Regions from separate parts of the Phormidesmis sp. 146-20 genome, predicted to be linked through region 1. Evidence: predicted binding sites of a transcription regulator. Region 1 holds the regulator's gene; each other region holds the start of a gene.
The links. The regulator NtcA, encoded in region 1, controls nitrogen genes in cyanobacteria. The targets are predictions, from matches to a motif close to TTTGTANNNNNNNNTACAAA.
Positions count from the first base shown of each region.

Region 2: the regulator NtcA is predicted to act here: its motif matches at 1,326-1,345, upstream of ACKFKH_RS00970 (DUF3155 domain-containing protein).
Region 3: the regulator NtcA is predicted to act here: its motif matches at 1,565-1,584, upstream of rpoD (RNA polymerase sigma factor RpoD).

Region 1 covers NZ_JBJPHT010000021.1:19,730-21,999, forward strand. The annotation lists gene ACKFKH_RS17455 (hypothetical protein) at 1-169, opposite strand, end outside; tRNA gene ACKFKH_RS17460 (tRNA-Gly) at 324-395, shown strand; gene ntcA (global nitrogen regulator NtcA) at 910-1,581, shown strand; gene ACKFKH_RS17470 (hypothetical protein) at 1,641-2,114, opposite strand.
Region 2 covers NZ_JBJPHT010000001.1:199,343-201,612, reverse strand. The annotation lists gene ACKFKH_RS00975 (GAF domain-containing sensor histidine kinase) at 1-921, opposite strand, end outside; gene ACKFKH_RS00970 (DUF3155 domain-containing protein) at 1,374-1,691, shown strand; gene ACKFKH_RS00965 (M48 family metallopeptidase) at 2,125-2,270, opposite strand, start outside.
Region 3 covers NZ_JBJPHT010000052.1:29,218-31,487, reverse strand. The annotation lists gene ACKFKH_RS27580 (ester cyclase) at 1-54, opposite strand, end outside; gene rpoD (RNA polymerase sigma factor RpoD) at 165-1,298, opposite strand.

The DNA.
Region 1 (2,270 bases):
TTTCGATAAAGTGCTGCGGCCCAAAGCCATCCGTTAGCTCGGTGGGCAGTTTGCCGTCATCCATTAGTTCCATCAGTTGATCCATTGCCTTCTCGCGAGCTTTGGCAGAATCCTTACCAGAGACCGTGAGAATGACTTCGGGACTTTGAGCAAGCGTGTATTGAACCATAAAAAGTAGGAAGTAAGGAGTATGGATGTTCTTTTTTCATCCTTCTACATCCTATATGCTGAGAAGCGATGCGATTTCCTGATTTCCGGCTTTTTGGTTTTTCAGGCTTGACATCTCTATGAGTATCTGCAATAGTAGAACTTATCCGAATTTTGCGGGTATAGCTCAGTGGTAGAGCGTCACCTTGCCAAGGTGAATGTCGCGCGTTCGAATCGCGTTACCCGCTTTTTAACTAAAGTTTTTTAATCTCAGACTGACGAATTCTCAATGTAAGAGTTGAATGTCTTCGACTAAAGGGCAGCACCCTAAAAGTCTTTAGAGCTTTCGGTAAATTAAGCTCCTTGACGCTGGGTAATACCGCTCTTCAACACGGTCATCGTTCTGAAATCTTCAACTCACAACGTACTTTTTGACAAACTTATTACTGAATTGATCTTTGAATCGATCTATTGATTAATCTATTGACTTCCAGCCTGATTAAAATAGGTGACAGATCTTAAAAATCTTCGGATGAACGACGAATTTAAGCTCAAACCTTAAGCAATTGTTAGAGACTTAGCTCAATTCCTGCAAAAATTCAACTACCTGGCAGAATAGTGTAGTATCGAGCACAAAAACTGCTTGAAGAGTAAGTTTAAGTGTTCTAAAGTCATCAATCTCTTACAGATCAGCTGACAGCTAAGTAAAAACTGTTGCCAGGTCAATCAAGAGAGTTCAAGAGCACGAGTTCGACAAGGAACATGGTAGTGACCAAAGAGCGACCACTTGCAGCATTATTTCGCCAGATTGGGGGCGGTGCCTTTCCACCTGTCGTTGAGACGTTTGAGCGAGGCAAAACGATCTTCTTTCCAGGCGACCCCGCAGAGCGAGTTTATTTTTTAGTCAAAGGTGCCGTCAAGCTTTCGAGAGTCTATGAGGCGGGTGAGGAGATTACGGTTGCCTTACTGCGAGAAAACAGCGTGTTTGGGGTGCTGTCACTGATCACCGGGCAACGCGCCGATCGCTTTTATCATGCGGTTGCGTTCACATCGGTTGAGTTGCTGTCTGTTCAAATTGAGCAGGTTGAAAAAGCACTCAAAGACAACCCCGAACTCTGTCTGCTGATGCTGCGAGGGCTATCGTCTCGAATTCTACAAACCGAAATGATGATCGAAACGCTGGCGCATCGAGATATGGGGTCGCGTCTGGTGAGTTTCTTGCTGATTCTCTGTCGCGATTTTGGCCTGCCCAGTCAAGAAGGGATCACGATCGACCTCAAGCTGTCTCATCAAGCCATTGCAGAAGCGATCGGCTCAACGCGGGTGACCGTGACTCGTCTGCTGGGAGACTTGCGACAGGACAAAATGATCTCTATTCACAAAAAGAAGATCACTGTCCACAATCCAGTCACCTTGAGTCAGCAGTTTACCTGATCGCTAGCCAGTCGGCGAAGCCTGAAGGCGTACAAATTTCAGGCTTCACACCTCGCCTATTACCAATCGTCTTCTCTAAATAGAAACTGACCTTCTGAATTGAGGTAGGGTGACTTCCAGCGGGTCAATTCTTTATCAGGGCAGATGTCTAGTCCTTCTCCCACGCCGTAGGGGTGCATTCCGCAGACTAGCACGTTGCCGTTGTAGGCTTGCCCATGATAGTGACGACAGCCGACACAGATGGGGTGTTGGTTGAGCAGCGGTTCTACAGTTTGCATCATCGGTTGGGCAGCTTCTCCGACCATGCCTTCAAACCCAAAATAGGCTTCTAAGACGGGGTTGACTAGCTCATTAATGTATTGGTCAATCTCATCTGTAAAGGTATTTTGTGCCTGTGCCGAAAGCTCGTCAGAAAGCTCTACAAACACGTTGACCACTTCTGTCACTTCTCTCGACACTTCAACAAAGAAGCCTTCGATGTGATCCGCGATCGTTTCTAACAGTTCAGAAAAATCTTTTTGCCACTCTTCCATAGGGTTCTCACCGGGGTTGCGTTCCAAAAGGGATGGATGATTGAGCGTTGATTCCCTTGTGTGAGGCTGCGCTAGATGGCTAAAGATTCCTACCATCAAAGGGTTCTATCCAAGGGAATAGCTTCGCTATCATAGCGCAAACTTTTATGGTTCAAT
Region 2 (2,270 bases), on a different contig from region 1:
AGAATTAGCCACCACCAGCGGCAAAACCTCTGGAATCGCGGTACGAATCGTCAGTTTTTTCTCTTGAGCCATCGCCCTTGCCGACACCAACAACGGTTGCAAGATCTCAGCGATCGCACAGAGTTCTAAAGTCAGACTTGAAGCACTCAACACCCCGGCTGGGAGTAGTGGAATTGCGGATTTGGCGGGGTCAGTGAAATCAGGCTCATTCGGCGAAATCAAATCCACTTCGCCTAACTCGATCGCTTGATCAAACTGCAACAACAACTCCTGAAGGCGATCGCTTTCTCGCACAATGCTAGTTGCCACTTCTCGGTTAGCATCCTCCGCCTGCAAGCGTCTTAATAATAATTTACCAAACGTTCGCAGGGCGGTCAGCGGATTGCGAAACTGATGCAGCAGATTGTCCAAAACGTCATGCTGTTGAGTTTGCGAAAGGCGCTGCTGACGGTGAGTGTGATCCAGCCATTGGGCCCGTTGATCCATGATGCAAGCCAGCGCTAACGTATCAGCGATTTTCTCAATCTGGCTGCGTTCCCAATTTGTCCAGGGGCGATCGTCCCGCTCGGTGACCAACAGCCCCAACACCATCCCCTCATGCACCAACGGTAAAACAACCTGACGCTGCTCCGCCAGAGAATTGGCAGGGGATAGAACTTCTTGAGTGACGGCATCGGGCAGCGCGACTGAGGCGTTTTTGGCAGGCAACTGAGGCATATCTGCCGGAGGCAAGGCCAACTGACCCGACTTTTCGAGAGGACTGGAGGATTCAGGGTAGGCAGCGATCGCAATTAGCGTCGTCTCTGCTCCTTCGACCAATTCCTCTGTCAGATAAACCACACTCAGCGAGGCTCCCAAGGTCTGACTCAACAGGGAAATTTGCGATCGACAAAGTGCCACAAATTCAGAACTGGTGGGCATTAACATGCTGCCAAAGGGCCTCTTCGAGAGTGCAACCAAAAAATTGCCATTGACTTTAGGTATTTGTAACCAGTAATTTAGAGAGATACGGCTGAACTTCCCGCTTCGACTTTCAGACGGTGGACTTCAGACCTCTAGACGATTGCCCCGCTAGATTGGTTGGTTGAGACCGCCCCGGCGACTGCTGGGTGAACAACCAGACTTTCATAGTCTCAAGTCAACTGTCCAGAGTCCTTAGAAAGCCTTTACGCACTGTTACAGTTCCTTGAGTCTTAGGTTAGCAAGTGCAATGCTGGATCATCCACTTTGTGTCCCAACTCTCAATACTAAAACCTTAAGAAATTGTAAAGTTGCGTTAAGAGAAGTTGAATTCTGGAATCACAGCCGATATACTTGCGACGGCTTTTGTAACGATCATTACAACTTGACAGTTAGGAAAGGAGGTAAGGGGTTTGGCAAGGAGACGTAAGCGGAAGAGTCGTCGGCGTCAAGAAGGGCGCAGAATTTTGGAGAACGTGCCTCAGTACAGCATTGAGTGTGGTGAAGACAAGCCCGTCACTGCTGCCCGGAAGTTTATTCACTCTGAGGGCATTCTTCCCCCGGCGCTATTGCTAGTCAAGAGAAATGAGCATACCACCGATCGGTATTTCTGGGCAGAGAAGGGGCTTTTTGGCGCGCAATATGTCGAAGAAAACCATTTCCTATTCCCCAGTCTGAAACCTTCGGACGAAGAGTCGGAACCTGTAGTAGCCTCTGTTCGCAATCAATAGCCTGGACTGGTCACGTCCCACAATCATCGTCTGTCGAGACTGTATCTGTAGATGAACTGGTTGTGGGGCTACCAAAGGGCAAAGCAAGGTTGGGTGAACGCGAGATAGTTAAGCGGTCGGGCGATTCAGTCAGCAGGCTTTATAGCTTTCAGCAGGCTTTATATCTTCATGATTTGAAGTTTGTTGTCAAAAGTCACTCCACGCAAAAATTATTTCGTTGATCAGGCTTAATCAGTCTGGAGCTATGTCAAATTCCCCATTCAAGTTGAGAAACCTGGGTGGGGTTTTTCCATATCTTGATAAGTTTTACTTTTCTACCTCAGATCGCCCTAAAGGAATGTGAATCTGATGTGGATTTCGTTCTAAAAGTCCCCATTGCCAGATTGAGGGCAGACTGTAAAACTAAGAAGTTCAGTCGAATGGTGAAGATAGGTTACTCGCGGTTTGCGATCATCGATGGCTCTAACCAACCGGGAACATAATGGCTACATTTGCGAAGTTCACGATCGAGCGCTTCATAATTGGCTTCTTTTGCCAGCACCAGATCCCAAAACTGGACAGAATGATTGAGATGAATCG
Region 3 (2,270 bases), on a different contig from region 1:
GTCAAACGCTCGATAAAACTGAAGAACAATATCTTTGGGTTGCTCGATCGTCATAAGCCGCTTAATTTTCACCCTTTTGGAAATACCGTCCAGAACATTTTTCTCAAAATAAAAGATCCAGCAGGTTTGTCGCTACTGGATCTCTCAAATTTGTGAACTCAGGGTTATCGGATGTATTCCTTCAAAACGCTGTTGCGGTTGGGGTGACGCAACTTACGGAGGGCTTTGGCCTCTATTTGGCGAATCCGCTCACGAGTCACATTGAAGATTTGTCCGATTTCTTCTAGCGTCTTCATGCGACCGTCATCCAGACCGTAGCGCAATCTCAGCACATCTTTCTCGCGAGGGCTGAGGGTTGCCAAAACGCCTTCCAAATCTTCGCGCAGCAGATTTTTGGACACTTGATCTTCAGGAGTTTCGCCGTCTGACTCGATGAAATCACCCAAACGAGAATCTTCTTCCTTCCCGATCGGCGTTTCCAACGAAATCGGCAACTGAGCAGACTTGGCGATGAACCGCAGCTTCTCGATCGTCATCTCCATGCGAGTTGCAATCTCTTCTTCTGTCGGCTTGCGACCCATTTCTTGAGACAGCAGCTTGGTCGTCTTCTTGATGCGAGAAATGGTTTCGTAAAGGTGAACCGGAAGGCGAATCGTCCGAGACTGGTCTGCGATCGCTCTTGTAATCGCCTGACGAATCCACCAGGTGGCGTAGGTTGAGAACTTGTAGCCCTTTTCGTGGTCAAACTTTTCAGCCGCCCGAATCAGCCCCAGACTGCCTTCTTGAATCAAATCCTGGAAGGACAGACCCCGGTTCATATACTTCTTGGCGATCGACACCACCAATCGCAGGTTAGACTGCACCATCTTATCTTTGGCCCGACGACCCAGATGCAAGCGATGTCTGAAGGCAGTCAGAGGCATATTCACCTCCACAGCCCATTCTTTGTCTTGAGGATCACGGTTCAACTTTTCAGCCAGCCGAACTCTAATTCTTTCGAGTTCTAGCAGATCTGCGATTTTGCGCGCGAGTTCAATTTCTTCGTCAGCCCGAAGGAGGCGAATCCGACCAATTTCTTGCAAATACAGTCGAATTGAGTCTTCGGTGTAGTGCTTTTTCTTGGCTTGCGCTCGTCGGCGGGCTGTCTGGGCCTTGCCTGACTTACCGTCATCATCAGCTTGCGCGTCAGAGTCGTCAGAGTCGTCTTCTAGGTCATAAAGCTCAACCTCGGTGTCGAGGGCTTCATCAGAAGGACTAGTGATGCCGAGTGCTTCGAGTACGTCGTTGGCCTGGGTCATGCCGCGTTCCTCATGCTCCTTAGATAGTGAAAGTGGAAAAAATTAAGCATTGGAGAACGATAGTCGTTCAATTCTAACTGCGGTAAGGCTGTCAGTTGTTCCCTGCTTTGACTGGTTGCAAGGTACGCGGGGACGTAGCTTTGAGCAACCCGTTTTGTTGACCATGAGAAAGTGGAGGTACACTGCTTCCCCAACCAAATATCTGTTGCTGGGTAGAGGCACCGATGCACAGTTCGCTATTGTCAAGTGTTTTAAATGTCTCCCCGATTGTAGCTTTTCTCACAAAAGTTGCACCCTTTTTCTGTTGCTTCATCTGCAAAGTTGAGAGAATAACGGATTCAAATCTTACTTGCTCCACGCTATTGCAGTGATAAGAAGGCAGGTGCCAATGGGACTAAGATTCCTGCAAGGAGACAAAGATTAATGGGCATAATCGCTGTTTCCAAGTGCTTCAGCAGGAAGTTCTGCCTGTGTATTAAGTCTCGCTCAAGTACCACCCCCACATCAACTTAACGATCGCGAAACTGTGAATTTACGGCTCTTAATGTAACGTTAGCCCAGTTTCATAAGTTTGATCCAGCCTATTCATTAAGTTAGATGATCTTTTTGAACTTCTGTGGTGGAAAAATGATCCGCCTTAATCATTTCATCCTATTCAATGCCGTCAGGTCTCCATTCTTGGAAGTATACAAGCTGTAACCGAGTGGGCGATATGCGATTAGAAGTTTTGATGAACCAGATTTCAATTCATCAAAAAATATGTCCTAGGGTCATGAATTAGATAAGCCTGACGAATCGATTTGTGCCTATGAGAACAAAACTGACCTTTACAGATTAAGGTGCTCCTCTACTTTGTAAAGGCTTTGTAAAGGCAGACTCTTCTAGCCGGGGTTTAAGCCGCTAACTAAAATCACAGGTTCAGTCGATCGCAAATCAACATTTTTAGTCGGCCGTTAGCGCCTATCCCGCTTC